DNA from 2 places in the Leucobacter denitrificans genome. Region 2 is predicted to be linked to the other one. Evidence: predicted binding sites of a transcription regulator. Region 2 holds the regulator's gene; the other holds the start of a gene.
What was found. Region 2 encodes LexA, which represses DNA repair genes until DNA is damaged. Its sites were predicted from a motif close to TCGAACANNTGTTCGA; they were not measured.
Positions count from the first base shown of each region.

Region 1: a site for LexA is predicted at 11,713-11,728, ahead of H9L06_RS08560 (Rv2578c family radical SAM protein). Genes of this name have one in related genera too.

Region 1 is NZ_CP060716.1:1,763,837-1,779,635, reverse strand. Features, by position in the region: gene H9L06_RS08610 (Ig-like domain-containing protein) at 1-2,910, opposite strand, end outside; gene H9L06_RS08605 (serine/threonine-protein kinase) at 2,907-4,061, opposite strand; gene rplA (50S ribosomal protein L1) at 4,222-4,911, opposite strand; gene rplK (50S ribosomal protein L11) at 4,924-5,352, opposite strand; tRNA gene H9L06_RS08590 (tRNA-Thr) at 5,475-5,546, opposite strand; gene H9L06_RS08585 (alpha/beta hydrolase) at 5,614-6,942, opposite strand; gene H9L06_RS11795 (hypothetical protein) at 6,939-7,247, opposite strand; gene H9L06_RS08580 (DNA polymerase III subunit delta') at 7,259-8,446, opposite strand; gene H9L06_RS08575 (YigZ family protein) at 8,512-9,141, opposite strand; gene H9L06_RS08570 (RNA-binding S4 domain-containing protein) at 9,197-9,568, shown strand; gene H9L06_RS08565 (3-methyladenine DNA glycosylase) at 9,577-10,521, shown strand; gene H9L06_RS08560 (Rv2578c family radical SAM protein) at 10,571-11,704, opposite strand; gene H9L06_RS08555 (ABC transporter ATP-binding protein) at 11,889-12,686, shown strand; gene H9L06_RS08550 (ABC transporter permease) at 12,683-13,519, shown strand; gene H9L06_RS08545 (ABC transporter substrate-binding protein) at 13,561-14,601, shown strand; gene H9L06_RS08540 (pyridoxal-phosphate-dependent aminotransferase family protein) at 14,829-15,799, opposite strand, start outside.
Region 2 is NZ_CP060716.1:22,468-38,266, reverse strand. Features, by position in the region: gene H9L06_RS00220 (hypothetical protein) at 1-3, shown strand, start outside; gene H9L06_RS00215 (copper resistance protein CopC) at 68-787, shown strand; gene H9L06_RS00210 (copper chaperone PCu(A)C) at 792-1,391, shown strand; gene H9L06_RS00205 (Dyp-type peroxidase) at 1,360-2,685, shown strand; gene H9L06_RS00200 (TrmH family RNA methyltransferase) at 2,694-3,497, opposite strand; gene rplT (50S ribosomal protein L20) at 3,583-3,969, opposite strand; gene rpmI (50S ribosomal protein L35) at 4,011-4,205, opposite strand; gene infC (translation initiation factor IF-3) at 4,259-4,855, opposite strand; gene H9L06_RS00180 (DUF1844 domain-containing protein) at 5,103-5,468, shown strand; gene H9L06_RS00175 (AzlC family ABC transporter permease) at 5,484-6,194, shown strand; gene H9L06_RS00170 (branched-chain amino acid transporter permease) at 6,191-6,517, shown strand; gene H9L06_RS00165 (MetS family NSS transporter small subunit) at 6,520-6,660, opposite strand; gene H9L06_RS00160 (sodium-dependent transporter) at 6,657-8,219, opposite strand; gene H9L06_RS00155 (SseB family protein) at 8,281-9,162, opposite strand; gene priA (bifunctional 1-(5-phosphoribosyl)-5-((5-phosphoribosylamino)methylideneamino)imidazole-4-carboxamide isomerase/phosphoribosylanthranilate isomerase PriA) at 9,177-9,926, opposite strand; gene hisH (imidazole glycerol phosphate synthase subunit HisH) at 9,949-10,590, opposite strand; gene hisB (imidazoleglycerol-phosphate dehydratase HisB) at 10,587-11,195, opposite strand; gene H9L06_RS00135 (histidinol-phosphate transaminase) at 11,263-12,336, opposite strand; gene H9L06_RS00130 (LysM peptidoglycan-binding domain-containing protein) at 12,381-12,785, opposite strand; gene lexA (transcriptional repressor LexA) at 13,014-13,676, shown strand; gene H9L06_RS00120 (methylenetetrahydrofolate reductase) at 13,717-14,610, opposite strand; gene H9L06_RS00115 (uroporphyrinogen decarboxylase/cobalamine-independent methonine synthase family protein) at 14,607-15,758, opposite strand; gene metE (5-methyltetrahydropteroyltriglutamate--homocysteine S-methyltransferase) at 15,767-15,799, opposite strand, start outside.

The DNA.
Region 1 (15,799 bases), 660 kb from region 2:
AGTGGTCACCGTCGCCGGTTGTGGATCTTGGTTCGCACCACTCGGGAGTACGGTTACCGTGACCGTACCCACGTCGCCAGCGGCGGGGTTCGACGCACCGTAGGTTGTGTAGCTAAGTCGGTACGTGCCCGGTTGCTTTGGCGCGAGGTAGCGCAGGGTGCTTCCAGACGCGAATGCGAGCTCGCCGCTCGTTCCCGATCCCGTCACCTGTGGGTGCAAAATGAGTCGCTCACCGGGAGCCGCAACGTCGTTGTCGAGCACTCGAATATCGACGACGGACCCCGCACGAACCGTCGCTGAGTCTGCGACCGCGATGGCGCCCGCGGCGCTGTTCTCGTCAACCTGGAACACGGTCAATCGGCCCTGAGCGCCTACCGATCCCTCGGCCACCGTCACATCGATCGAACCAATACGGCCGGCCGCACCGTCGCTCGTGCTTCCGGCGACGCGCACCCTCGCATGCTCGATCACGTCGGCCCGAAGTTCACCGTCAACCACGGTCGCCGACTGCACCGATAGCGCCCTCGATGATGAGCCAGGAATTGCGTCGAGAATCTCAACCGTCGTATCCGAGAGCGGTCTGACGAATGCCCTGAGCGGCGGAAGAGTGAGTGGCGCAGAGCTTGGATTCGCGGTTACGCGAATGAGCCCGGAGAATTCGGCACCTGTGACCGTGTCGCGGAGCCCAACCGAAAGCATCGCCTCACCCGCGGCTGAAGCCGTGACCTCGATGCTGTTGTTCGAGGTCTTCGCGTTTGCCTTCACTCGATCCGTGCCGCTCTGCAAGTTCACGTCGACGAGTTGGAACGACCCCGATCCACCGGCCACACGATCGAGCGGAGTGAGTCTCGTTGGCGAACCAACCTCAATCGTGCTCGCCATCGGCGAGAACTCGGCAGCGGCCCCCGGTTGCACCGAAATCTGCAGGTCACGCTTGTGCTCAGCACTCTTGCCGTCACGCACGGTGAGCCGAAGCATGACCTCGGAAGCACCAGCGTTCACATCAGTGTGGCGAACGGCGAGGCGACCGTCGGCGGTCACGAGGGCGGTTGCGGGATCTTCTGGCCTCAGCGTCTCGACCGCGGTGAGCAACATGGGGTCGCCCTCGGGGTCGACCCACCCCTCAAGAATCGGATAGACGAGCGTGCCGCCCGGCGTGAGTGGTGGCACTGCCCAAGTTCGCTGGCAACCGTCAACCGGGCACCATGCTGGTGCGGTGTTCCGCTCTTCATCTACGGCCGAAACGGTAACGGTTGCGGGGGCCGATGTGAGCCCACCGTCAGTCAGGCGATAGGTAAAACTTGCAGTGCCACTCGCGTCTGCATTCGGGCGGATCATGAGCGATTGTCCATCAGGAGCAAGCTCAATGACGCCAAACTCTTCTGGCAACGCGTTCTCGCCGAGCGAGTCAGGCACGATCGTGAGCACGTCGCGTTTATTCGCGTCGAAGTCGTTGAGGAGCACGGGGAGCGGAGCGGGCTCTCCCGCTCGCACACCAAACTCGTCGTTTACAGCGGTCGGGGCTACCTCGGTCGTCACCTCTTCGACAACGACGGTTCCCTGGTCTTCTTTCGGCGGGTCCGAGATTGTCCACTGTGAGAGCGGAATGAGGTTGCCCTCCGGCAGTGTCCACAGCATTCCCGTGCGTGTCTCGCCGAGCACCGCACGATCACCATTGGTGTAAACCACTGGGTTGACCTCACCAAGGTCGGTGGCCGAAGCGTCGAACTCGAGCACACGAGTGTCGCTTTCGGAACTCCAGAGTGTTCCATCGCTCTGCCCGATCCACGCTGCAAAACGAACGCCGCCAACCGAGCGAGGCTGCGAGGGCGTGCCCTCTGCCTCGGCGATGCGCTCGGCGTTGCCCTGCTGCGAAACTCGCCACAGGCCAGAGATATCTGCAACTAACGCAGCGCTGCCCCCACCGGCTCCGGGCCCATCGCCCTCGCCACTCGCTTGCAATACGCCAGCTCCCTCGAGTTCGAGTGTGACTGATTCGCCGCCCTCGCGCCAGAGTGCGCCGGTTTCTCCGTCAAGCAGTACCCAGTCGCCCGCCACGAGTGCGAGCTGCGCTGATTCAAGCTGCGCAGCGGCCTCGGGTACTTCGATCGCGTCGCCCACGAACTCGCTGCGCACCGTGTCGTACCGCCAGATCGTGCCATCGGTCGCCGAGTACATTGCCGCGATGCCGTTCGGGGCGAGCGCAATTGCTGACGCCCGAAAGCCGAGCACTTCGGTCTCTGCTGCTTCGGTGTCGGTTGCCTCTGACTCCGCTTCTGCCGCAGCTCGTGCCTCGGCCGCCTCATCAGCGAGTGGATCAATTTGTTCCATCGCCTGGAGTCGCCAGGCCAGGTCGGGGTTGCCGCCCACTGCACCGGTCTCGGCAATTGTGCCAACGAACACTGCCCCGTCTTCGGTGCGAAGAAGCACCGAATTTCCGGCGGTGATCACGTCGCGCGTGCCATCTGGCATACGCACAGCCTCTGTCGCCTCAGAAGACTGGCTGACGGTCTCGGCAGTCGCATCCGACTCATTCTCGGGTGCGGCACCCGCCGATCCCGCCGACTCGACAAAGTCTTCGGGCTTTGCCGCGTTTACTGGCCACGCGTTGCCGTTACCATTCGCAAGCACCACGCTCTCAGAACCAATTTGGAGCACACCGCTCGGTTCCACGACCTTGCGAACCGTATCGATCTCGCCGGTCTCGGTGTTTACACGCGCGTATTGACCAGCTTCTCGAGTGACCCAAACATTGGGTTCCTTGCGCTCGACCTCTTGCGCGTCGAAGCCACTCGAAATAATGGCGATAGTGACGACGAGTGCCGTGACCGCGCCACCCGCGATCCAGCCGCGAGCTTTGGCCCAGCGACGTTTCGCCTGAGACCGCCGTTCGTCTATAGACGCACTCACGGGGTCGCTCCAATCAGTGCCCAAATCACAGCGCCCACCGCGGCGATGCCTGCAATAGCGATTCCGGCGCCGATGAGACCTGCGCGAAGAGGCGAAGTGCCTTTGCGATCGAGAATCAAACCGTCTTTGTCGGTACCGCGAAGCTGCGCGAACTGATCGCCACGAGCCTCTGCCCTTGCATCAGCACGAGTCTTTCGACCGACGCTCGAAATCACGGGGCCTCTCGTGCCCGCAGCTACCGATTCGGTGCGGGGCAACCATGCCTCTGCAACGATCTCGAGCGGTGTCACATCGAACCCGTACCCGCGCTGCAGCTGCTGCAGCGCCTCCCCGAATTCGGCCATCGAGGTAAATCGGTCTTCGGGGTTCTTGCTCAGCGCACGCGCAAGCACGCGGTCGAACGCTTCGTAACCCTGCGCACCCTTGATCGGTGGATACACGGCCTTGTTAATGCGTTCGGTGAGCTTCGACCTGGAGTTTTGACGGCGGTCAGGCAGCTCGAATGGTGAGTGCCCGGCAGCAAATGAGTACAGTGTTGCGCCGAGCGACCACACCTCGCTCGGCACTGATCCGCTCACGCGCATCTGCAAGACCTCGGGCGCAGACCACGGAATCGACATCGCGACCTCGGCCTCTTCAACCTGGCCTCGCTTCGTCACGTAGGCAATGCCGAAGTCTGCGAGCACCGGCTTGCCGATGGTGGTGAGCAGCACGTTCGAAGGCTTGATGTCTCTGTGAAGCACGCCTGCCCGGTGCGCGGTTTCGAGTGCGCCCGCAATGCGCACGCCCGCGTCGAGCACATCAGCGAGCGCCGCTGGTCTGCCCTTGGTCAACGACCCCATCGATGCGGGGCAATACTCCATAGCGATGTACGGTGCGCCATCGAGCGAAATGCTCGCCTGGTAAATAGTGACGATAGAGGGGTGGCTTGAAAGCCTCGCCATCACGTCGGCTTCACCCTCGAAGACCTCTCGAAGCCGTTCGGTCTCTTGCGTGCCGCTGCCCGCGCTCAAGACCTTGACTGCAACGACCCGTCGCGGCATGTCTTGCTCATAGTGGTACACCTGCGCGAAACCGCCGGAACCCAGCGGGCGCACATAGTCAAACCCTGGTACTCGTGGAGGGCTCTGCTGCTGCCGTTCAGCCATCATCTCGGCAGACGAGACTGGGTCGCGCGATGACGAACAGGGCAACTACAGGCATGGTCTCCATCCTAAGTGGTGACAGTGAACGCGGGCCAAATTCTCAGGGCTTGTGGATAAGCCGACGGCCCCTACTGCGTGTGCAGAAGGGGCCGTCGCCGTAAGTGTCTTACAGACCTGAAACGTCGAGCGGAATGCCCGGGCCGAAAGTGGTCGAGACGGCACCCTTGGTGACGTACTTACCCTTCGCCGAAGCAGGCTTCAGGCGAACGAGCTCGTCGAGCACCGAGGTGATGTTATCGTTCAGCTGCTCTTCCGAGAACGAAGCCTTGCCCACAATGAAGTGCACGTTAGCGTGCTTGTCAACGCGGAACTCGATCTTGCCGCCCTTGATGTCAGAAACAGCCTTTGCCGTGTCCATGGTGACGGTGCCGGTCTTCGGGTTTGGCATAAGACCGCGGGGGCCGAGTACCTTACCGAGACGACCGACCTTGCCCATGAGCTCGGGGGTTGCGACTGCTGAATCGAAGTCGGTGTAGCCAGCGGCCACCTTCTCGATGAGCTCGTCGCCGCCGACCTCGTCAGCACCCGCTGCGAGGGCTGCTTCAGCAGCAGCGCCGTTTGCGAACACGATGACGCGAGCGGTCTTGCCCGTGCCGTGTGGGAGGTTCACGGTGCCGCGAACCATCTGGTCTGCCTTGCGGGGGTCAACGCTGAGCTTCACTGCAACCTCAACGGTTGAGTCAGTCTTTGTGGATCCCGTCTGCTTCGCGAGGGCTACTGCCTCAGCGGGAGTGTAAAACTTGTCTGCCTGAATCTTCTCGGCAGCGGCGCGGTACGCCTTTGACTTCTGTGCCATTTGCGTCTCCCCTTACTCGACCGTGATGCCCATGGAGCGAGCGGTGCCCGCGATGATCTTCGCTGCCGCGTCGACGTCGTTCGCATTGAGATCGGCCTGCTTCTGCTCGGCGATCTGGCGAACCTGCTCTGCGGTGACCTTCGCAACCTTAACGGTGTGCGGGGTGCCCGAGCCCTTCTGTACGCCAGCTGCCTTCTTGAGAAGCTCAGCTGCCGGTGGGGTCTTCAAGACAAAGTCGAATGAGCGGTCTTCGTAAACCGTGATCTCGACGGGGACGATGTTGCCGCGCTGGGATTCTGTAGCCGCGTTGTACGCCTTGCAGAATTCCATGATGTTAACGCCGTGCTGACCCAGGGCAGGACCCACGGGGGGTGCCGGGTTCGCGGCGCCGGCTGCGATCTGAAGCTTGATCAGACCGGTAACCTTCTTGGCTTTTGCCATGATTGTTTCCTTTCCTCGAACGTGCGCGGTTGCGCCCGCTCTCCCGCCTCGTCGGCCGATCCGGCGCGCGGTAGTGTGAGCCACAAGGGCTCCGGCTTCTCATGCACTGCATGATCTACCCGAGCCGACTTCGGGATTTGAACCCGAGACCTGTTCTTTACGAGGGAACTGCTCTACCCCTGAGCTAAGTCGGCGTGGCGCGATTGGGATCGCACACAAACGATAACTCTACCACGTGTTCCGGGTGAATTTCACCTTGCATCACCTGCAGACAAGACCGTTTTCGGGAGTGGTGCCGTCGAGCAGGTAGGACTCAACTACCCGATCCACGCACGAGTTCTTGCCGTAGGCAGTGTGCCCCTCGCCCTCGAGACTTACGAGCACTCCGTTCTCAAGGTTCTCAGCGAGATCGACTGCCCATTGATACGGGGTCGCGGGGTCACCGGTTGTTCCCAAAACCAGAATTGGATCTGAACCACGCGCCGTAACTTTGTCGCGCGACTCAACGCCCGGGTAGGGCCAGCCCGCACAGCTCAGGTCGCCGTACCCCTGAAATTTGCCTATCGTGGGGGCGAGTTGCTCAAGCTCTGCGGCCTCGCGTTTCATTCGTTCTGGATCGGCGTCTCGCGGATAGTCCAGACAGTTGATTGCCGAAAATGCGACCGTTGAATTGTCCTCGTAGGTGCCATCAACTCGCCCATAGTACGAATCCGCAAGCGCGAACGCGAAGTCTGCGTCACCCTCGGCAACACTCGCGAACAGCGTGTTTAGGTAGCCCCAGTTCGACTGCGAGTACAGCGGGGTGATGATCGCGGTGAGCAGAGTTGATGAACCCAGGAGCCTCCCGTCCGTAGCGCGGATCGGCTCGTCATCGACGGCTTCGAGCACGGACCGAATGCGGGTCATCGCCGCATCAACTGCCGCCTCGACCGAGGCTGATTTGCCTGTCGCCGATCCACCAACTACCGACCCGCTGAGCGGGCAGTCTTCGCCAGACAGACACCAAGCTGCGTAGCTTCGCAGCGCGCTTTCAAAGCCGCGAGTCTGCTCTCGCACCACATCAGCGAGCGTCGCAGACGGCGAGAGTACCCCGTCGAGTACCATGCGCCCGACCCGTTCGGGGTAAGTCTCCGCGTATCTCGCGCCGATGAACGTGCCGTAGGAATAGCCAAGATAATGTAGCTGCTCGTCGCCAGCAATTTCGCGGAGCATATCGAGATCGCGCACCGTTGAGTTCGTGTCGACATACCCCAGGAGTGGCCCAGTGTTTTCCTGACAGGCGGCGCCAAATGCGGTGGACTCTTCGGTCGCCGCCGCGATCCACTCGGCACTGCCACGCTCGAGATCGACGGAATCATCGTCGATACCGAACAAGAACTCGTCCATCTCAGCGTCGTCGAAGCAGTTCACCGCACTTGAGGCGCCCACGCCTCGCGGGTCCCACCCGATCACGTCGTAGTCTCGCTGCAGCGCCGTGCCGACCGCGCCGTCGATGTTGTTACGCACGTAGTTCGCACCCGAGGCTCCCGGACCACCCGGGTTCACAAAGAGGGTGCCGATCGGGTCGCCGCCAGTCGCTGCTTGCTTCACGAGTCGCAGTCGGATCGTGCCCGAATCTGGCTCCCCCAGTTCAGCGGGGCGCGCACGTCAGCGCATACCTTGCCGTTTCCGCAGTCTTCCCACCGCGGGCTCTGATCGCCGAAGTTGCCGCCAGTCGGCACCTCGTCAGGGAGTTCGAGTTGGAGTTCAGTGAGCGGGGTGAGCGTCGGGGCAGGCTGGAATGCACGCCACACCCCTGTGAGGGACACGACAAGCCCCACGACGATCACTATCGCCGCGATAGGGATGAGCCAGCGCAGCGGTCGGCGCATAGGCTCGTCGTCGCCCTCACTCATCGGGTTCTCTTCTAGGATTCGAGCACCCCGCTGTCGGCCATGACGATGCGGGCAAACAGCGCCTCGAGCACGAGACCGGGAGTGATCTGGCTCGCGAGCCTCACCCGTGCTTCTTCGACCGCAGACACAACGGCGAGCGCCTGCTCTGGGCTCCAACGATCGCCGAGTTCGCGGATCGCCTCCCCCGCTTCCTCATTGATCAGGTTCGCAGTGCTACCACCACCGGCACTGCCGCCACCCTCACCAATGGCGCCAAGGCTTGTGAGCAGCACATCTCGGTAGAGCGAAAGCAGATCGGTCAGGATGCGATCGACGCCGTCTCTCAGGCTGCGCTTGCGACGCCTGCCCTGGTCCTCCTCGAGCGCCTTCATCTGTGAGCGAAGCTTCGGAGGAATCGCAGCACCAGGAGCGATTCCGAGGTTTCGCATCGCGGCTTCGCGCTCGCTCGAGTCAAGCTGTTCGGTCAGCGCGTCGGCGTCTGCCTGCGCGATCGAGATGAGCGAAGCGGCAACCGCCATCGCGTCACCGAGCGTGCGCGCGCCGAGGGCCCCATTGATCGTGTTCGACCGCCGATCCATCGCCTCGGGATCGCTCGCAAGTCGCTTCGCCATGCCGATGTGACTCTGTGCGAGTCGGGCCGCTCGCTCAGCGAGCGCAGGGTCGATACCATCGCGCTCAACGAGCAGCCTCGCCACGTCGGCGGCACTCGGGGTGACGAGCCTGAGTGAACGAGCACGCGAGCGAATCGTTGGCAGCAGGTCGGCCTCGCTCGGGGCGCAGAGCACCCAAATTGTGCGCTCGGGCGGCTCCTCGATCGCTTTCAGAAGCACATTCGACGTGCGCTCGGCCATGCGATCTGCGTCTTCAACAACAATGACGCGGTACCTACCCTCACTCGGCGAGTAGTGCGCGGTCGTCACAATGTCGCGGCCTGCACCGATGGTGATGACTGCCGCCTGCGTCGTGAGCTGCGCAAAGTCAGGGTGCGTCGCTGCACGAACCTGCGCGTACACCCGGTCGCGATCTGCCTCACTGCGCGCAATAAGCGCCGCAGCAAACCGATATGCGAGGTTCGAACGCCCCGAGCCCGGAGGGCCCGTGATGAGCCAAGCGTGAGCCGGTGTTCCCCCCGGTGCTGCCGCGCGCTCGAGCACCTCAACGGCTTGCGGCTGCCCCACGATCTCGGACCAAAAGTTCATGTCGCAAGGCTACCGCCTGCGACTGACATCAAGCCTTGCGATCCACACCGCAAGACAGCCCCCAACTATGCGAGATCGACGAACCTCGCCTCGCCCGTCTGCACATCGGCGCCGCCCGCGCTGAGTTCTGCGGCGAGCGCGCGCAGTGGATCGATCTCCGACTCTGCCACCGCGAATCTCTGCAGCACAGTGTCGGTGTAGTCGGCGTCGCCAACTGCGTAGCGGCGACGCCTCGCCTCTGCTTCAATTTGCGCGGCGACCTCGTAACTTGATCGCACCGCGACCTCGCGTCGCATGCCGCGCCTCACCCGCCTCGCTTCGAGCACCGCGCCAGCGACGGCGGATCGGTAGGCGCGCGTGAGGCCACCCGCCCCGAGCAGCACCCCACCGAAGTACCTGGTCACGACGGCGACCACGTCGCTCAGGCCAGCAGACACTAACGCGTCGAGCATCGGCGCGCCCGCGGTTCCGCTCGGCTCTCCGTCGTCGTTCGATCGCTGAACGCGACCATCGGGGCCAATCACGAACGCAGAGCAGTGGTGCCTCGCCCGCGGATACTCACTCCGCACCCCCGCGATGACCTCACGCGCGGTCTCTTCACTATCGACGCGCTCGAGGCGGGTGAGAAACCGCGACCGCGAGATCTCAATCTCGGTGTCAACGCGAGACGCGATCGTTTCGTATTCCTCAGCCACTCATCTATCGTGGCATGGTGGCGAGCTTTCAAGCATGCTCGCGTACGATCGAACCGTGGAATCAGTGCGCATCGACAGTTGGGTGTGGGCCGCGAGGCTCGCGAAGACCCGCAGTCAGGCGACGGCTGCGTGCCGGGCCGGACACGTGCGCATCAATGACGTCGCCGCGAAGGCATCGCAACCGGTGCGCGTCGGCGATGAGGTACGCGTTCGTTTGCACGGCTTCGACCGTATATATAGGGTGACTGGCCTCGCGATTCGCCGCGGCAGCGCCGCCGAAGCTGCCAAGTACTTCGAAGATCTCACGCCGCCGCCCCTGCCCCGCGTCGAGCGGCCCGCAGACATCATTCGCGATCGCGGCGCTGGTCGCCCGACGAAGCGCGAGCGGCGCGAGATTGATCGGCTGCGCGGGCGGGACACGGAGTGAGCGTCAGGGTGAGTCGCAGCACGGGCCCCGGTTCGGGCAACGCAACGCTTGAGCGCAGCACATCTGCCGTGCTCGAGGCGGCAGATTGGCGCGCACGTGAGGCCGAGCACCAGGCACGCGCAGACGCTCTTTCTGCAACTCACCGTGCCCGCCGCTCGCGCGGCGAGACGCACCCGATCGAAGACTTTCTCTGGACCTACTACACGATCTCTCCGGGCGAGCTGCGCAAGTGGCATCCGGGCGTTGGTGCCTCGCTCGAAGGCGCGGTGGATCGCGAGACGTGGCGCTACTACCGCGTCGATGGCGGATCCGCCTCTGTTGACCTCGACGCCTACTTTGCGAAGCGCGGCGCGACCGTCTCATATATAGAGGAGCTACTCTCGTCGACGCTCGAACGCACGCCACAGTTCGGGTGCTTTGGGTTGCACGAATGGGCAATGGTGTATCGGTTGACGCCGGAGCAGATCCGCCACACTCGTCTGCCGCTGCGCATTGGCCACGAGGCCACCGACGCGGTCGTCGAGTCGAACCCGATCTCGTGCAGCCACTTTGACGCGTACCGTTTCTTTACTCCTGCGGCGGGGCCCTTGAATAAACTGGCGCCCACCCGCGAGAACCAGCGAGACACCGAGCAGTCTGCCTGCCTGCACGCAGGCATGGATGTGTACAAGTGGGCTGGCAAGCTCGGCCCGATCATTCCTGGCGAGCTGTTGCTTGACGCGTTCGAGCTCGCCCGTGATATTCGCGTCGTAGACATGCAAGCCTCACCCTATGACGTGAGCGGGTTCACCGACCACGCAGGAGTTCCGCTCGAGCCGATTGCGATCGAGACCCCCGAGGGCAAGCGCGAGTATGTGCGGCGCCAGCGCGGATTTGCTGAGCGCGGGAATGCGCTTCGGGCGCGGGTGCTTGATGCGATCGCGGTTGCTCGGGTTGCCGCGGGCGAGGCCTGATCAGTCGCGAATCGGCTCCATTCCCGTGGACACCTAGGTCGCGCCAGGTTCAAAAGAGTGTCGGCGCAGGAGCACCGGGGGCTTCGATCGAGGGCGTCTCGAATAAATTGAGCATGGGCGCGGCTTGGCCTGCCGTGGTCGTTGCCGAACCCATTGGTGGGTAGGGGTCACGACTGCGACCCGATCCGCGCTGCGGCTCGAGGCCATAACGGCGTATGAGGGGGCGGATCCGCGCCGCGAGATCTATGCGGTACGCCTGCGTCGCCTTGCTCGAAGCACCAGGGTAAAGCTTGCGGTACTGCGGCAGGAGCTCTGGGTGTTCCCGCTCAAGCCAGGCGAAGAACCACGGCTTCACGTGTGACCTGAGGTGCAGCGCACCGTACTGCACCGATCGCGCACCCGCGTCTCGAATGTCGCGGAGGAGCGCGTTCAGGTGTGCGGGCGAGTCAGTGAGGTGCGGCAGCACCGGCATGACGAACACATCGGGTTCGAAACCAGCATCGCGTGCAGCGGCAATCGTGTCGAGCCTTGCCTTCGTCGTCGGGGTTCCGGGCTCAATTGATTGCTGCAGTTCTGGATCACCAACCGCAATCGACATTGCAAGGTGCACCCGCACCCGATCCGCCGCGTCGACGAGAGCGGGAAGATCGCGCCGCAGCAGCGTGCCCTTCGTAAGAATTGAGAACGGTGTTCGGCTGCGCGCAAGCTGCTCGATGATGCCGGGCATGAGCTTGTACCGGCCCTCCGCACGCTGGTAGGGGTCGGTGTTCGTGCCGAGCGCTACGGTTTCACGCTGCCACGATGGCTTCGCGAGCTCGCGCCCGAGCACCTCAGCGACATTCACCTTCACCACAATCTGCGAATCGAAGTCTTTGCCCGTGTCGAAGTCGAGGTATCGATGGGAGCCGCGAGCGAAACAGTACACACACGCATGGGAGCAGCCACGGTACGGATTGATGGTCCAGGAGAATGGCATCGACGAGCCCTGCGGCACCTTGTTCAATGCACTCTTCGCAAGCACCTCGTGGAACACCGCGCCAGCGAACTCCGGCGTACGTACCGTGCGAAGGTGCCCGGGAAGCGCCGCCACTTCGGCCAGCTCAAGCCCAGGGAGCGCCGACGGCTCAAACGCCTGGTCAAGTTGAGCCGCACCCTGCGTAACTCGCTGCTCATTCCACCTCATGCAAGTATTCGAACATATGTTCGAATAAATCACAAGCCAGGCATGTCAGTTGGCTGGGTCTGATATGTGCATAACCTCCAAACATGGGCACATTCTTATCAAAGTGTGATTCTGAACTTCCATATATCAAGAACTTTGAATACACTTCCGGAAGTAGCTATCAGCTAGAGGCAAAGGAGCTTCCGTGGCACAGGACAGTATTTCGGCCCATTCCATTGGAATGACGTTCACACGACAGGGCGTACAACATGAGGTACTCAGCGAGCTGAATATCGAGATCCCGTCAGGCGGGTTCGTCTCGCTGCTCGGCCCCTCTGGGTGCGGCAAGAGCACCCTGCTGAAGATCCTTGGAGGGCTACAGGCTCCGAGTACCGGCAGCGTACGCATCGGCGATGACGACGTTATGACTGCGGTCAAGAAGGGCAAGATCGGCCTCGTCCAGCAGAAGGCCGCGCTCCTCCCCTGGAAGACAGCGCTCGACAATGCTGCATTTCTCATCGAGTTAAGCAAAGAGAAAGTCTCTCGAGTGGAAGCCCGCCGCCGCGCAATGGAAGCTCTCGAGATCGTCGGCCTCGGTCAGGCCGCAAACAAACTCCCGCATGAACTCTCTGGAGGCATGGCCCAGCGAGTCTCAATCGCGCGTGCACTCGCACTCGACCCTGCAATCCTGTACATGGATGAGCCTTTCGGTGCGCTTGATGCGATTACCAGAGACCAGATGAACACGCTCCTCCAAGAGCTCTGGCAGACCACCGGCAAGACTGTTGTCTTCGTCACACACTCCATTTCCGAAGCGGTCTTCCTCTCTGACACCGTCCACATGATGGGTGCGAACCCGGGAAGAATCACACTCTCCCAAGGCATCGATCTCCCCCGCCCGCGTGACGGCAGGTCAAGCACCACAGCCGAATTTATTGCCTACGAAGACATCCTTCGTGAACAACTAGACCTCAATGTCGAGGCAGGAAGGAGCGCGGCATGACCTCCACCGATACCGTCGCGATCATCACGCGCAGCGCCAGACCAGTACGCAATAACTGGTTCCGCACCCAAGTCTCTGCGCTCTGGCCTCCCATCGTCGTAGCCGCGATTGTTCTCATTCTGTGGGAAGCAATCGTCGTGGTTTTCAACGTCTCAGAGTTTGTGATCGCCAAGCCGAGTGCGATCATCGCCGAAATGTTTACGGCCGCTCCCCTACTGCTCGATGGCACATGGGTGACGACCCAAGAAATTCTCTACGGCTTCCTGGTGAGTATCGCCATTGGCGTGAGTCTCGCGATCGTCGTCGTGCGCTTCAACTGGATCGAGCGCGCGGTGTACCCGCTCATTGTGCTCTTCCAAGTTGTGCCCAAGGTAGCTCTTGCCCCAATTTTCATTCTGTGGTTTGGGTACGGCCTGACTCCGAAGCTTTGGCTCATTGTTGTTATTGCGTTCTTCCCGATTACGCTCAATATGATCGTTGGACTCAAAGGATTCGATCCTGATCTCAAGGCACTCACGAATTCCATCGGCTCCACACGCAATCAATTTCTTTGGCGTGTTCAGTTTCCGACGTCACTCCCCAACCTGTTCGCTGGGCTTCGAATCGCTATCACGCTCTGTGTAATCGGTGCGGTTGTCGCGGAGTTCTCGGGCGCCTCAGCAGGGCTTGGATACCTCATCCAGTTCGCTTCGACACAGTTGGATACCCCACTGATGTTTGCGGCACTCACCGCAATTTCAATTCTTGGGCTTGTGCTCTACTACGCAATTAGTGCGCTTGAGTTACTCGCCGCAAAGTTCTACCCGCATATCAAGATCCAACCCGCAAACTAACTACTCTGTCATCTCACAATCACACAACAAAGGAGTTCATCGTGAAAAAGAGAATCCTCCCCGCACTGGCACTTGCCAGCGCAGCTGCACTGATCCTCACGGGTTGCAGCTCAAACGGCTCGTCAGAAGGAGACGGCGAGGCTGCGGTAGAGCTCGACCATGTCACAGTTCAGCTCGACTACGTTCCACGCGGAAATCACGCGATGTTCTTCGTCGGACAGGACCAGGGTTTCTTCGAAGAAGAGGGCATCGTCGTCGATGACATCATCAAGGGCACGGGATCGCCTGATGCCATGAGAATCGTTGGCACCGGCAAGGCCGACTTCGGCTTTGGTGACCTCCCAACGCTCGCAACCGCCCGTTCACAGGGTGTTGAAGTTACAGCTCTCGCAGCTGTAAACCAGTCGAGCCCACTCGGCATGTGCTCCCTCGCTGAGAATCACGAACTCAACACCGCTGAAGATCTCATTGGACTCAATGTTGGCGTACACCCTGCAGGGTCCACCTACATCTTCTGGCAAGCACTCCTCGCGGCAAACGGTATCGAAGGCAAGGTCAACGAACTCACCGTGACCCCTCCGTACGAGAGCTACCTGCTCACCGGCAACGTTGATGCAATCATTTGCTACATCGACGCCGAGGTGCCTGAGCTTGAGGCAAAGGCTGGCGGCCCGGGCAGCTTGAGCATCATGCTGGGATCCGAGAACGGCTACGACGTCTACGGATCAGGTATGTTCACGAGCCAGGCGCTCATTGATGACAACCCTGACCTCGTTGAGCGATTCACCCGCGCATACCTCAAGGCATTCCAGTGGACGATCGACAACCCAGAAGAAGCAGCAACGATTCTTGCGGCGTCGTCTGCTGAGCTGGCCGGCAAGGAGAGCATCTTCATCGAGCAGCTGCAGGCAGACATCGACTTCACATTTGAGAGCGACGCTACCGCGTCAGAAGGCCTCGGCACCATGCACGAGGACGTCTGGCAGAACACGATCGACGTACTCGCTAACCAGGGCGTCATTGAGACCGCACCTGAAGCTTCGTCAGTATTCGATATCTCGTTCCAGAAAGCAGCGCAGTAACCAATTAAAACTGCTTCCCCGGCCCGGCTTACGGTCTGGGGAAGCAGTTTTTTACGCGTGGATTACTCAGCTTATCCGCCGTGTGTTCCCCTCACCTTGCCTGTTTGCATTGAGGATCCACCAAGATCCATACCTGCGCGAGGAGCCCCTCATCAAGCTTCTTGACATCATGGTTGCTGAAACGCAAAAGCGGCCTCATCTAATGAGGCCGCTTTCGTTAGCTGGAGCTAGTTGTTCTGAGCAATGACGCTCATGGCTGCTTCAATTCCTGCACCAAGATCGACCTGGGCACCTAGGTCGCGGAGACCTTGCCCGAGTGCGGTGAGTCCCACGATCGGGTACATAGCATTTGCGCTCGGCCCCATATGCGCGAGGCGCATGAGGTTGCCCGCGCCCTGGCCGCTCGAGAGCATGACACCGTACTTCGCGCGAACGTGGGCACGAATATCCAGGTGTTCCAGATCGCCCGGCACGCGTACCGAAGTCACGCAATTTGCAGCGATCGATTCACTCGCAGCCCACAGCTCAAGGCCCATGGCTTGGGCACCTGCACGAGTAGCCGATGCGGCATTCGTGTGGCGCACAATTGCGTTGTCGAGCCCCTCTTCGAGCACCTGGTCAAGCACTGATTCGAGGCCATGCACGTCTGAGACCGACGGCGTGAATGGGAAGGCGCCACCCTCAAGCCACTTCTCCTTCCAGTCAAGCAATGACACGTACGATGCACGTGGGGAGTTGGGGTTGCTCTCAATCTGTTCCCATGCAGCAGGGCTCACCGAGACCATACCGATCCCGGGAGGGCCCGCGAGGCACTTCTGCGCGCCGGTGACAACAATGTCAAGCTGCCACTCATCGGTCTCGAACTCGAGACCACCGATCGACGAAACCGCGTCGACAAGCGTGAGCGCGCCGTAACGCTTCGCGATCGGGCCGATCGCCGCGCAATCAGTAAGAGTACCCGAGGGTGTCTCGGAATGGACCATCGTGATCAGACCGATGCCAGGGTTTTCCTGCAGATACTTCTCAACGGCTTCGGGAGAAACAGCATCGTTGTACGCTACTTCGATTTCATGGAGCTCGGCGCCGAAGCTTTCCAGCCAGTACCCCATGCCTTTGCCGAATACACCCTGCACTAGGTTGAGCACCTTCATGCCGGGCTTCGTAAGTGACCGCGCAGCACCCTCAAGCGCAACGATAG
Region 2 (15,799 bases):
TGATCTCTCGGCCGCAACACTGGCGGCAATCTACACAGCTTCGAAGACAGTTATAGAAGGATCACACATGCATTCGCACACACAAATTGCCCCACAAAGACGGCTTACACGCATCAAAGCTCTTGGCATCGCGGGCACATTCGCACTCGTACTCGCCGCACTCTTCGCCCCCGCATCACCGGCCCTCGCTCACGACCAACTCGTCAACACAGTGGTAGTCACCGACGAGTCTGGTGCAACAGAAGCAGTGCGCATGACATTTAGTAACAATGTGCTCGAGATGGGGACTGAAGTACTCATAACCGATGCGGCAGACGCAGACGTCACCTCTGGCGAACCCGAGGTTTCAGGTCCCGATGTGACACAGGCCGTTACCCCTGGCCTTCCCGACGGCACATACAATGCCGTGTGGCGCGTGGTTTCGAGCGATGGCCACCCCATCGAGGGCGGCTTCAGCTTCCACATCGAGAACGGCGCTCCGGGCGAAATCGAAGTCCTTCCAGAGGGTGATGGGCACGACCATGGTGACGAGTCGGGCGACGCAGAGGCCGACCATGACCACGGTGACGAAGACCACTCGCACGAGGGCGATGCACACGGCGATCATGACGCGGTGACGACAGGTGGCGAAGACAGCAGTACCGACTGGATTCTGCCGGTAGGTATCGCAGCTGCGGTGTTGGTGATCGCTGCGATCGTGATCCCACTGCTCACTCGCAAGCGTAAGAAGTCTGCGGCTCCCACAGATTCTGCACCGAGCGCCTGGCCTTCAGACTCGGAAGGCTAACTCGATGATTCACACATTCCGCACTCAGCGTTCGCGCCGTGCGGCGATAGCCTCTGCCGTCGCCGCGTTCACACTCACCGTTCCGGTAGCACTCTCTGCGTGTACCACTGCAGGAGCGGCTCCCGAACATACAGAGTCCTCGGCAACGTCAAACACACCTGCCAACTCAACCGAACACACCCAAGTGCACGCGCTCGACGTCTGGGCCAAGGCGACCGCCGCCGACATGGAGCCGGGCGAGGGCATGACCGGTGTCTTCGCCGTGCTGGAGAATCATGGTGACGCCGATCTCACGATCACTTCGGTGACGAGTAATTCGGCAAAACACGTCGAACTGCATGAGGTCGTCAATGGTCAGATGCGTGAGATTGCTGGTGACGTCATCATTCCCGCAGGTGGATCACTGCTGCTCGAACCGGGCGGCAATCACATCATGCTCATGGGGATCACAGATCCGTTGCTCCCCGGCGACGAGGTGTCGATCGAACTCGGCTTCACTGATGGGTCAGCCCTCGAGTTGTCGGCACTCGTGAAGGACACCGCGGGTGCGAACGAGAGTTACGACGAGAGTCATGACAGCGACGGCGGTCATGACGGCCACTGAGCGACCTAGTACGACATCGCCGCAAAAAGTCAGCCGCCGCGCCTTCGTCACGGGAGGCGCGGTTGGCGCTGGCCTTGGTGCACTTGTCGGAGCAGCCGCCGGAACCGCGGGTGGTTACGCGCTCGCTGGGAGCACATGGAAGAGTGAGCCATACGATCCAGAAACGATGCCGTCTCTCGGCGATACGGGCGGGTTCCCAGGGTTTGGTGGTGAGGCACTCCCCTGTCATGGCACCCACCAGGCTGGCATCGTCTCTGTTCCCGCGGCACACACTCGTTACGTTTCATACGGTCTGCGAGAAGACACCGATCGGGCTGCACTGGTTCGACTCTTTCGCATCATCACAGGCGACATCGAGGCGCTGACGGCAGGAGCTGCGCCGCTCGCTGACCCCGAAAGGGAGCTCGCGGCTCGTCCCGCACGGCTCACGATCACGGTTGGTGTCGGTCAGACCCTTGTGGATCGGGTCGCCCCTGCTGAACGCCCAGAGTGGCTCGCGCCGCTCCCGACCTTTTCCCTTGATCAGCTCGGAGGCGGTTACGACGGCGGAGACCTGTTGTTCATCGTGCAAGCTGACGATCCACTGCCAATCTCGCACGCGGCACGCATGCTGCACCGCGATGTGGATCGCTTTGCCGAATTGGCGTGGACGCAGCAAGGGTTTCGGCAATCGAGGGGCACCGAGGCGCCGGGTGCCACGATGCGAAATCTCATGGGACAGGTTGATGGAACAGTAAACCCAGCACCTGAGGATCACGATTTCGACGCACTGACGTGGATCGATCGCGAGAGCGGCCCATCATGGTTGCGGAACGGCTCTGCATTTGTGCTCAGGCGAATTCGCATGGAGCTCGATACCTGGGATCGGGTCGACAGGCCCGGTCGCGAGGTGACCATTGGGCGCACTTTGTCCGATGGCGCTCCGCTCACCAATCCCGGCGGTGGAGAGCACGCCGAGGTTGACTTCGACGCGAAGGCACCAAACGGCTTGCCGGTGATTTCCTCGGCGGCACATATTCGTCGCGCGCACTCGACCGATCCGAGCGAACGGATCGTGAGACGTACCTCAAATTACGATGACGGCCATGAAGCGGGCCTGCTGTTCGGGTGCTATCAGCGAGATCCACTCACCCAGTTTGTTCCAATTCAACAGCGACTCGATGAGGCAGATCTGCTCAACGAGTGGGTCACGCACACGGGTTCCGCTGTGTTTGCAATGCTCCCCGGGTTTCAACCCGGGGAGATACTCGGGGCCGCACTATTCGGCGAGAACAGCGACGAATCTGCCAGTTAGCTGCCTGATTAGCGACGCTGCGCGAACGCGGTTTCGTAGAGCAGCACGCTAGCCGCTGTCGCGAGGTTGAGCGATTCGGCGGCTCCGAAGATTGGGAGCTTTAGCGAGCGACCGATTGACGTGCGGTGTGCCTCTTCGAGACCTCGGGCCTCATTGCCAAACACCCAGGCGATGGGGCCCGCCAGGTCATCTGTCGCGCCGGTGAGTTCCGCCCCGCGCACATCCGCAGCAATCGTTTCGAGCCCCGCCTCGCGCGCGGCAGAGAGCACACTCTCGAGCGATTTCTCGACGACGACTGGCAAGTGAAAGAGCGAACCGGTTGTGGATCGCACCACCTTCGGGTGCCACGGATCGATCGAGTCACCAGAAAAGATCACGGCGTCGGCGCCCGCGGCATCAGCAGCACGCAGAACGGTGCCGGCGTTGCCTGGATCGCGAACCTCATGGAGTACCGCTACAAGTCTTGCGCCTTCGAACGCGTGCTCGAGTGAAGTCTCAGGAATACGCGCGACCGCTGCCACGCCCTGCGGCTGCACGGTTTCGGCAATCGCTGCGAGAACATCCTCGGTCACCCGCTCAATCGATACCTCAACTTCAGACGCGAGGCGATCGATCTCCAACTGCCACGATTCACTGCCCGTCGTAGCGAACACCGTCTCGATCAGGTCGGCACGATGCATCAGCAGCTCGCGAACCGCCTGCGGCCCCTCCACGAGAAATTTGCCAGACTCGAGGCGCTCCTTCTTACGCGAAAGTGCTGCAGCACGCTTTACACGACCGGCTTTCGGGTTGTCGAGGATCTCGAAGCTCATTCGATCAGCATAACGATGCGAGCAGCCGGACACACAAAAGTCCCGTCACCGGGCGAGCCTGGTGACGGGACTTTTAAAGCAGAGGTTACGCTGCAGCCTTCGGAGCCGAGGTGTCGGCAGGAAGAGCCTTCTTCGCGGTCTCGACGAGCGACGCAAACGTTGCTGGATCGTTCGTTGCGAGCTCCGAGAGGATGCGACGGTCAACCTCAACACCAGCAAGGCTCAGGCCCTGGATGAAGCGGTTGTAGGTGAGGCCGTTTGCACGTGCACCAGCGTTAATACGCTGGATCCACAGGCGACGGAAGTCGCCCTTCTTCTTGCGGCGGTCGTTGTACGAGTAGACGAGCGAGTGGATGACCTGCTCTTTTGCCTTGCGGTACAGGCGTGAACGCTGCCCGCGGTAGCCCTCGGCGCGCTCAAGAATAACGCGACGCTTCTTGTGGGCGTTTACGGCCCTTTTTACTCTTGCCATTTCAGTTCTTCCTTAAAGACTTTGGGTTCGTCGGGCCGTGCTTAGTGACCGAGGAGCTTCATTGCCTGCTTGGCGTCGCCCTTAGCGAGCACCTGCTCAGCGTTCAGACGACGCTTGCGGCGTGAGGACTTCACCTCGAGATTGTGGCGCATGCCGGCCTGCTGCTTCATCAGCTTGCCGGAGCCGGTGAGCTTGAAGCGCTTCTTGGCCCCCGAATGGGTCTTCTGCTTTGGCATCGGTTTTCTCCTTGTTGTGGGTCTGCCACCTAGGCGGCTATGTCGTTGAGGTCTTAGTCAGCCGACTGGCTTGGCTTGTCAGCCCGCCTGTTGGCCTTCTCCTCGGCGCGCCGAGCATTCTGCTCTGCCTTTGCCTCGGATTTGTTCTTCACAGGTGCAATCACCATCACCATGTTGCGGCCGTCGATGCGGGGATTCGACTCGACGGTGCCGTACTCGACAATGTCTTCGGCGAACTGCTGGAGCAAGCGCACACCCTGCTCGGGGCGTGACTGCTCGCGGCCACGGAAGAGGATCATCGCCTTCACTTTGTCGCCCTGCGACAGGAAGCCGATCGCGCGCTTCAGCTTGGTTTCGTAGTCATGCTTATCGATCTTCAGGCGGAAACGTACCTCTTTGAGTACGGTGTTCGCCTGATTACGACGGGCTTCCTTCGCCTTCTGAGCCGCCTCGTACTTGTACTTGCCGAAGTCCATGATTTTCGCCACGGGCGGCTTCGAGTTCGGGGCAACCTCGACGAGATCAAGATCCGCCTCCGCTGCTAGGCGCAGGGCAGTATCGATCGGCACGACTCCGACCTGCTCGCCACTGGGTCCAACCAGTCGCACTTCGGAAACGCGAATTCGGTCATTCGTACGGGGCTCGCTGATCGCCTGCTCCTCTGATCTCGTGTGATGAAAGAACCCTAAACATTTGTGTTTAGGCTCACGGAAATTGAGATCGGGAACGCACGCGTACCCACACCCTTAAGCTGCCGCATGTGCGGCGGAGTGCCAACTACCCGGTAACCTGGAGTGGTGCCGGGTGGGAGAATCTCCTCTTCCGTAGCATCGGCAATTCTGCCGACAACCTCACCAAGCTTAGCACACCCAAGACGACACAGACAGGGGCGCTTTCATGAGCGATCAATACGCACTTCCGACGAACGACGAGTCAGACGTTGCACAGGCAACACGAGACATCGCTGATGTCGCTGCGGTTGAGGTGATTACCACTGCAGCCGTGCACCTTATGAGTGCCGCAGCGGTCAAGGTCGGCCTTGCCGACGATCCAGAAAATCAAATCGACCTCGATGAGGCACGCAAGCTCATCAACGCCCTCGCGGGACTCATCACTGCAGGCGCTCCTGACATCAGCGACATGCATGCACGTAGCTTGCGTGACGGTCTGCGTTCGGTTCAGCTCGCATTCCGCGAGGCGTCGCCAATCCCAGACGCTATTGGCCAGGGCCCTGGCGAGAAGTACACAGGTCCGGTGAACTAGTTCCCCCACCTCTGAATGACTGAGAAAGCTCCTGTGAAGCAGGAGGTGCGATCAGGCATCACCGATTCCTTGAGCGTCGGCATCGCTATTTTTCCACTCGGAATAGCACTCGGCATTCTTGTCGTGCAGGCAGGCCTTCCGCTGTGGGTCGCGCCCGCGCTCTCGATTGGTATTTTTGCTGGATCGGTCGAGCTCCTGCTCGTCAGCATGCTTGCAAGCACAGTGCCGCTTGTGACTATTGCAGTCACGGTCTTTGCGCTCAACTTCAGGCACGTGTTCTACGCCTTCTCGTTTCCGCTTAACCAGGTACGGAAGGGACTGCCCCGCGCCTACTCGGTGTACGCGCTCATCGATGAGGCCTACGTGACGTACTCACTGATGAACCGGGCTTCGCTCACTTCTGCACGCATACTCACGGGCCAGCTCATGATGCAGGCATACTGGGTTGGCGGCGGGCTCATCGGCATCACGATCGCGTCAGCGCTCGACGAGCCAATCCATGGATTCGAGTTTGCGCTTGCTGCAACCTTCATAGTTATGACGCTTGATGCGATTCGGTCAAAACGAGAGCTCCCATCCGCGATACTTGCGGGGCTCTCGGTGTCAGTTGCTCTCGTACTGTACCCGGCAAACGCGATGCTTGCTGCGCTGCTTATATTCGCTGTGCTTCTCGCAACGAGGTATGCCATTGCTGCAGCACGAACACGAACAGGTGATCACGCATGAGTGAAACGATGTACCTCATTGCTGCGATTGCCTTCGGCGGATTGATCACCCTCGGTCTTCGCGCGCTCCCGTTTGCCATGCTTGCAAAGCTTCGCAAGTCGAAACTTGTGAAGTCCCTCGGTGAGTGGATGCCCGCTGGCATCATCCTCATCCTCGCAGTGGTGGTACTCGTTGGAGAGTTCCAGGTTCGAGGCTCTAATTGGTGGATGGTGCTCGTAGCCACCGCAGTCACCGTGGCAGTGCATCTCACCTGCCGGCGACGGGTGCTGCTCAGCGTCGCAGCCGGTACCGCCTGCTACGTACTGCTCGTCAACTTCTTCTGAGACTAATCCCCGAAGACGTCTTTGCCTCCGCCTGGATAGACGTCAATTTCGCTTTTACGACTCAGCATAATGATGCTCGCGAACATTCCGCCCCAGATGATGATGAGCGCTATCACGAGAAAGACAATCGCGATCGGGGTCATTTTGCACCTCCCTGCCGCGACGCAGCATTGACCTGCGGCCACGGTTCAAAATTATCTGGGTTGTAGCGCCAACGGCGACTGGTGAGGATCAGCGATCCACCAATCATCAAAACGACCGAGCCCCAGCCAACAATGAGCAGGTAGCCCGCTGAGTAGCCGCCGTACGGCTCTGCAATCAAACCGATAATGGTCGCGACAAGCATGTATCCGAGCACTACGGGCCCAAGGATCGACACGAAGAACAGCCACGTTCTTCCGACTTTAAACGTCGATAGTGCACTGAGGTGCCCAGCGAGCATGCGCCCTGAACCGCGAATCCACAACACCGTAATTGTCATCGCCACTGCCGACGAGACGATTCCAATATTGTTTGCCCAGTTGTCGATCGTGTCGAGAGCGGTGAGGCCCGAAGTGGTGCCAAACAGCACAATTGAGATCACTGCGAGTACTCCGCCAATGCGATAAGTCGCTTGGAGTCGTGTGAGTCCGAACTTGTCCATGATCGCGGCAAGGATCACCTCCATAATCGAGATCATAGAAGTGAGGCCTGCAATCGCAAGTGACCCAAAGAACAGCATGCCGAAGATTGGGCCGCCCGGCATTTCAGAGACAATTGCGGGGAACGTCATGAATGCAAGACCCACACCCGTAAGGCCTTCTAGGTCCCCCACCCCGATACCCTGCTGATGCGCAAAGAAACCGAGTGTCGCAAACACGCCGACTCCTGCAAGGATCTCGAATGACGAGTTGCTAAACGCAACGACGAGTCCAGGGGTCGTCAGGTTCGACTTGCGCCTGCGGTACGACGAATAGGTGAGCATGATGCCAAATGCGACCGAAAGCGAGAAGAAGATCTGGCTGTACGCGGCTACCCACACTCCGGGAATTAGGAGCGCCGAGAAGTCTGGAGTAAAGAGTGCGTTGAGTCCATCCACTGCCCCCGGAAGGAAGAGTGCGCGAATCACGAGGGCGAGAAACCCGACCACGAGCAGCGGAATGCCGATGACATTCATGCGCTGCACGCCCTTTACCACTCCAGCGCCGAGCACAATGAGGGTGACGATCCACATAATGACAAGTGGGATAAGCACCGACGGCACGAAGTGCAGAGTGAACGGCGCGTCGGCGAGCTGTAGATACTCATTCACGAAGAATCCGGTGGCATCGTCACCCCACCTGATATCGAATGAGTACACAAAGTAGCTTGAGGCCCACGCGAGCACCGCAGTGTAATAGATCGCGATAAACACGCAGATCATCACCTGGAACCACCCGATTCCCTCACCCAGCTTTCCTGCGATTCGGCGAAGCGCGAGTGGGGCCGAGCCGCGGTAGCGGTGACCGATTGCGTAGTCGAGAAACAGGATCGGAATGCCAGCGGTAAGCAGGGCAACGATGTACGGAATGAGGAACGCGCCGCCACCGTTCTCGTACGCGACGCCGGGGAAACGCCAGATATTGCCGAGCCCGACAGCGGACCCGACTGCTGAAAGAATGAACCCGACTTGCCCTGTCCATTCGGCGCGGGCTGGAGGGGCAGCTGGTTTCGCGGTGCTCATGGCAACATCCTCTCGAACCCGGATTTCTGAAACCCCTCTAGGGTAACAGCGGTCGCGTCGCCTACTGAGCTCTGGGCACGAACCGCATCGAGTCGACTCGTTCGGCAATGAGCGCACTATTCGCCCAATTGACCTGGAGCCGTGAAAGCAGTTCGGTGAGCTGCTCTCGATCGAGCCCGGCCTCGACAATGAGATAGACATCTGTCTCGGCGGCCGTGAGCGTGCCATCGGGATCCCCGGGCAACAGTGCGAGAGCACTCACCTGGCTCTCACCTGAGGCGCCCGCAAGGAACGCGGTGCGCACCTCGGGATCTGCCCACGCAGGAACGCGCGGCTCACCGAGCGCGACCGCCTGTAACTCAGTGCGGCGAACACCGAACTGAGAGTCTGCCATTCCCGGATCCACAATAATGAGATCGGTGCCCTCTTGCGCAGCGGCCAGCGCGGCCTGTGGCGCAGGCACCGGAATCGGACGTGACTCTGGGTTCCAATTTCGCATTGCTTCGGTCGAGGAGAAGACCGGCATAACACGCCTGCCGTCTGGGCCCTCAACAGTTACGATCGAAAGCTCCTGGGTCTTTTCGACAATCTTGCCATCAGGCGTCTCACCGATGTCTCCCGCTTCTGCAAGCAGCGGAACGAGCACCCGAGATTGTGAGAGCTCAAGGAGCACTGTGGATCGTGTTGCCGCGAGCCGCTCAATGCTTAATTGGTTCTGAGCCTCACGGTACTGAGCCGCCGCCTCACGCATGTCACGAACCGCAGCCGCGAGCGCCGCCGGGGTATCTCCATCGTCTCCCGCAAAGGCCGTCTCGTGATGGTCAAACGTTCTGCCAGCCCAGGGAAACCCCGCGGAATCGGCCTCGCCGCCAGGCACGAGGCTTTCGGGCACACCAGTGTTGCGTGGCGTGTCACCCGTCGAGGGTAGCTTCTTGATCGCCATCGTGATCTCGCGTGTTACCGACCCGCTACATCAAGGGCTGCCGCCAAGGTAAATGCCCCGTCGTATAGCGCCTTGCCGACGATCGCACCCTCGATGCCGTGCGAAACAATGTCTCTCAGCGCAGCAAGGTCGTCTAGGCTCGAGATGCCTCCGGAGGCTATGACAGGCTTGTCAGTGCGTGCTGCAACCTTCGTGAGCAGGTCAATATTCGGCCCGCGCATTGTTCCGTCTTTGGTGACATCTGTGACGACGTATCGCGGGCATCCAGCGGCTTCGAGGCGCTCGAGCACCTCCCAGAGGTTTCCGCCCTCCTCAGTCCACCCGCGCGCAGCAAGCGTTTCTCCGCGCACATCGAGTCCGACTGCAATCTGCTCTCCGAACCGAGCGATAACAGCACGGGTCCATTCAGGATTCTCAAGCGCTGCGGTTCCCAAGTTCACGCGCTTTGCGCCCATCTCAAGGGCGTGTTCAAGGCTCCGGTCGTCGCGAATTCCACCAGAGAACTCAATGTTGACTTGTTTGCCGGCGCGCGAAATGATCTTCTTCGCGACGTCGACGTTACTCCCCCGCCCAAACGCGGCGTCGAGGTCGACCAAGTGGATCCACTCAGCGCCCTGCTCAACCCAATCAAGCGCGGCGTCGACGGGGCTGCCGTAATTCGTTTCGGTGCCGGCCTCGCCCTGGGTCAGGCGCACCGCCTTGCCGTCGACCATGTCGATCGCGGGAAGAAGCTGCAATTTTGGCCGTGAGGCGAGCTCTGTCATCAGTACTCCTTGGTGAAACGAACTAGAGCGACGCGATCCAGTTGCGGAGCAGCTGGATTCCGGCCTCGCCTGATTTTTCTGGGTGAAACTGGGTTGAACACAATGGACCATTTTCGACGGCCGCAATAAAGGGCTCGCCATACTCGGCCCAGGTTACCCGGGGCATGGTCGCAGCCGTGCGACCCTCAAGTGTCCATTCAGTAGCCGCGTTGCTGTGCACAAAGTAGAACCGCTCACGTTCAATGCCTCTAAAGAGCACTGAATCCTGCGGTGGCGTCACCGTGTTCCAGCCCATATGGGGCAGCACCGGTGCATCGAGTTGATGAACGACACCCGGCCACTCCCCGAGACCCTCGGTCTCGACGCCACGCTCAATTCCCCGTTCGAACATGATCTGCTGGCCAACGCAAATTCCCATAACGGGCCGACCGCCCGCCAGCCGGCGATCAATAATCTGATCACCACGAATCGCTTGCAGCTGCTGCATCACGGCATCAAATGCTCCAACACCAGGAACAAACAAGCCGTCTGCTTCCATTGCCCTGTCTGCGTCACCCGTGACTTCTACCGCAGCTCCGGCGCGAGCGAGCGCTTTGGCGGCCGAGTGGATGTTGCCTGAGCCATAGTTGAGCACCACTACCCGAGGTGCATCGGCTCCATTCACAGGGCTCCCTTGGTGGAGGGAACTCCGGTGACGAGCGGGTCTTGTGCCTTCGCCTGGCGGAATGCGCGAGCAAAGGCTTTGAACTCTGCCTCTGCAATGTGGTGTGGATCTCGGCCCTCAATGAGACGCAGGTGAACGGTCAGGCGAGCATTCAAGGTAAGCGCCTCAAAGAAGTGACGCACCATCGAGCCCGTGTAGTGACCACCAATCAAGTGGTACTCGAAGCCCGTCGGCTCACCAGAGTGCACAAGATAGGGGCGGCCAGAGATGTCGATCACTGCTTGCGCGAGTGCTTCATCGAGTGGCACGAGGGCGTCGCCGTACCGCGAGATGCCGCTCTTGTCGCCGAGCGCTTCGAGAATCGCTTGGCCGAGCAGAATTCCCGTGTCCTCGACGGTGTGGTGAATGTCGATGTGAGTGTCGCCCTGAGCGCTGACGTTCAGGTCAACGAGCGAGTGCCGCGCGAATGCGGTGAGCATATGGTCAAAAAACGGAACGCCAGTCTCAATGGTCGACTCACCCGTGCCATCAAGGTTCAGGGTGATTTCAATCGAGGATTCGCTCGTCGAGCGTGTGCGGGTCACGATGCGGGCACCTTCAGTCATACCTTCGATCCTACCGTGTCGTGTTGAACACTCACTCCCTGCGGAGCCTTGCGCCTCGCGCGCAGATTTAGGCGGTAAGCGCAGTGATCGCCTCGATCACTGCGGTCGTCTCTGACTCGGTACCAGCAGTGATGCGCAGGTGCCCCGGAATATCGAGGTTTCGAATGAGAATGCCCTGCTCGCGAAGCGTCTCGAACACCGCGTTTGGATCGGCGAAGCCGCCAACGAGTAAGAAGTTTGAGCCCGAAGGGTGAACTGTGTAACCAAGTTCGTTCAATGCTGCCGCAAGACGATCTCGTTGTTCGCGGATCTCACCGACCGTGCCAAGCATCGCGCCAGAGTGACGGATTGCTGTAATTGCGGCAGCTTGGGTGAGCGCAGAGAGATGGTACGGCAGCCGCACGAGTCTCAGCGCATCGATCACAGCTGCGTCAGCAGCGAGGTATCCGAGTCGCACGCCAGCAAACGCGAAGGCCTTGCTCATCGTGCGACTCACGACGAGTCGGTGCCTGCCAGGCAGTAAGTCGACAGCGCTCTCGGCGCCAGCATTGAACTCGTGGTAAGCCTCGTCGACAATGAGCATTCCGTCGAATGCATCATAGGCAGCAAGTATTGTTTCAGCGCTGAGCGTGGTGCCCGTCGGATTATTCGGGTTACACAAGATCACAATGTCTGGGTTGTGCTCTCGGATCGCGGAGACGACAAGTTCAGGTGTCACCGTGAAGTCGGCATTTCGTGGAACCCCAACCCACTTCGTATCTGTACCGTCTGCGAGTAATGGGTACATCGAATATGTCGGAGTGAAGCTCAAGAGGGTTCTGCCGGGGCCACCAAACGCCTGGAGCAGTTGCTGGAGCACTTCATTCGACCCGTTGGCCGCCCAGATCTGCTCTGGGACCAAACCCGCGTCAAGGTAATCCGCCAGGGCCGCACGCAGTTCGAGAAACTCGCGGTCGGGGTATCTGTTCACTCCCCTGAGCGCCTCAGCGATTGCGGCAGCTGCTTCAGTAATAAAAGCCTCTGGAAGCGGATGAGTGTTCTCGTTGACGTTCAATGAAACAGGCACCGCAGCCTGGGGTGCACCGTATGGAGTCTTGCCAACAAGATTGGCGCGGAGGGGAAGATCGCTCAGTTCAGCCACCCTGCAATTCTAGCGAGCGATACGACCAGACAATTTCAGGGCGTTCAGCCTTCGAGTTCTGTCGCAGGGAACACGCGATTCACGTCTGCGTAACGAAGTGGAACCGCGAAAGCTTCACCAGCCTGGATCTCTGAGTCAGACATCTGATTCAGCCGAACGATATCGTTCACTACCTCACGCGGATCGGCTGCTGGATCGAGCTCAGTAGCGATACTCCAGAGCGAATCACCCGGCAACGCGAGCACGTAAGGAAATTCTTGAGCGTTCTGCGAATTGCTCGCAATTGCGCCGGTGGCGCCAAGCGTTGCAGCGAGGCCGAGTGCCACCGATACCAGGATCGTGGCGAGACCCCCGAAAACCACTCGACCGCGACGCGTGAGTCGCAACTTGGTCGTGGGCGCCTGAACGCGGATCGACTCGATCTGTGTGACGTTTGCAAGTGCGGTCATGAGGTGTTCCTCTCGTTTCGTGTTCGAAGCAACTCAGTTACTCGAACACCTGTTTCGAATATATCTTCGATAGTTCGCAATTGCAAGCCTCATATTCGAACAAGTTTCGAGCTTTTTGAGACGACACTCGAACGAATGTTTGCCTCGCATCGAACATTGCGGCTAGGGTTTCGAACTACACGGTCACCTAATCACCCACCTCCGACATTCGACACGAGAGGACCTGCGATGAGCGATACCGCATCACGCCCCGCGAAGCCCCTGACCGAGAAACAGCAGGCAATTCTCGAGTGCATCGCACGTTCTGTCGAAACCCGTGGCTATCCTCCGAGCATGCGAGAGATCGGTGACGCCGTCGGCCTTTCCTCACTCTCCAGCGTCACGCACCAGCTCTCGAGGCTCGAACTCGGCGGGTACATTCGTCGCGATCCAAATCGACCACGCGCACTCGAAATTCTTATCGAGCTTGCCTCAACCACCAGCGCAATCACCGACGCACCGATCACCGAAGCGCAAGAGACCGCGTACGTGCCACTCGTTGGGCAGATCGCTGCGGGTGTTCCTATTACGGCAGATCAGCAGGTCGAAGAGGTCGTTCCGCTCCCCCGACAGCTTGTCGGCGATGGGCAATTGTTCATGCTCAAGGTCGTTGGCGATTCAATGATTGACGCAGCTATTTGCGACGGTGACTTCGTCGTCATTCGCCAACAGCGCGAGGCAGAGAACGGTGACATTGTCGCCGCGATGCTCGATGGAGAGGCCACGGTGAAAGTGTTCCGACGCCGCGACGGCCATACCTGGCTGCTCCCCCGAAACAGCGCGTTCGAGCCGATACTCGGTGATCATGCAGAAGTGCTTGGCAAGGTTGTCGCGGTATTCCGGTCAGTGTAAATCCCGCGGCCACCGGCCAAACATCGTGTGACAACACAGGCTACGCTTCGAGAAGCTTGAGCTCCTCAAGCACTGCCAACACCTGCTCATGGCGGTTAAACGTATAGAGGTGAATCGACGGAGCTCCGCCTGCAAGCAACTCACGGGCGAGCTGAATTGTGTGTTCGACTCCGAGTTCGGGTGCAAACCCGCCCGCTTCCTCCATCGCCCGCTCCAGTTCAACGGGTGCTGGTCGCCCCGCGAGAGAGGCAACCTTTCGAAGCTGCGCGCTTGTAGACACCGGCATGAGCCCCGGCAGTATCGGGATGGTGAGACCCGCGCGTCTCGCCTCATCCACATACGAAAGATACTCCTCAGCGCGGAAGAACAGTTGTGTAATAGCCAGCTGCGCTCCGGCCTCTTGCTTCGCGATCAACCAGTCAATGTCTGCAGATCTCGATCGCGACAGCGGGTGTCCGTTTGGGTAGGCAGCCACGGCAGTGCGACCGACACTCGTGAACGCTGGGCGCTCCGCGCGAACCTCAGCAATAAGTTCTGTCAGCTCCACAGAGGTGAGCGACCCCGTAATCTCGGGGCTTTGCTCGTCGAGGCCGTGCGGCGGATCTCCGCGCAGCGCGAGGAAGTCGTGCACTCCTGCGTCCATGATGCGGTGGATCTGGGTCTTCAGTTGCTCGCGTGTTTCACTCACGGTCGTGAAATGGGCAAGCGGAAGCGCGTCGGTGTGGTTTCGCAGGTATGTAAGCAGGTCGATTGAGGCATCACGGTTTGAGCCGTTCGCGCCGTAGGTCACCGAGATGAAGTCTGGCCCAACCGCAGACAGGTGCTGCACCGAGTTCCCAAGGGCGAGCGCTGCCGCTCCTGACCTCGCGGGAAACACCTCGAATGAGAAGCGCGCCCGCGTTGGTGCGCTCCCTGTGAGCAGGGTTGCGCTCATGATCCACTGCCTGCGAGTTCGGAGGACGCGAGCTCGGTGCCCCGAACTCTTGCCGCGATCTTTGCGAACGCGACGTCGCGCGCAAAATCTGGTGAGCCGTGTCTCGGCTTGTCATCGATAAGATAGGGCGAGAAGCCGCAGTCATCGGTGGATCCGAGGAGTTCGGCAGGAATGAATCGAGCTGCTCGGAGTAGCTGATCACGCACGCCCTCGGCTGTCTCAAGCTTTGGGTTCGTGGGGTTCGTAACTCCGATGAGCACTCGGGGTGCCGCACGTCCTGCACCACGCAAGCTCGTGAGCTCCCTTCCAACCAATCGCGCCACGCGGTCTGGTTCTTGCTCGCTCGCTGCCTGCACGAGAAAGTAGCCGGCTTCGATCTGGAAGAGCTCGGGAATGAGTTCGGCGTAATCAACATCTGCACTGTGCGCCGAGTCGTTGTCGTTTCCGGGGCAGGTGTGCACGCCAACCGCGCTTCGCTCGGTGTCGCTCAGCCTGTCGAGCACTCGATTCAACAGATCGATGAATCCAGCAAGGGCTTGCGGCCCTGCCCACGGTGCCCTGAGATCACGGCGCAGCGCCAAACGCCCCTCGGTGAAATCAATGGAGACTCTGATCGCCCCGGCTCGGAAGCATCGCCGGATGTCCTCAGCGCAGCCTTCGACGACATCTCCAAGAAATTCGCCACGCGAGTACCCGTCGAGTCCAGTCTCTGGCACCATGAGCGACAGCATCGACGGTGAGATCACGGCCTGCTTCAGCGGCAGTTCGGTGTATTGCCTGGCGGCCCGAACATCATCTGCAGCCCACGAGTGAAACCTGAATGGTGCACGCGCGAGGCTCGGTACAACGCGGTGGTGTCCATCGGCAAACACCGCGAAAACAGGCCCCTCCTCAACGCTGTCACTCGCGAGCGGATAGCTCGCGAAACTCTGGCGCCGCTGTTCACCATCACTCACAATCGGCGATCCAGTCTGCGTGAGTCGCTCAATCGTGTCTTTCACGGCGAGTTCTTGTTCCTCACGAAGTTCTGCCTGCGAAACCACGCCGATTTCTGCATCGAGCACCGTACGCTGCAGCCGAGCGGGCCGCGGGAGTGAGCCAACCTGCTCGGTTGGCAGCACCCCCTCCGGCCACACTGCTTGTGTCACGGCTACTCCTAGACGCTCGCGCGTACGGCCTTGGCAGCCTG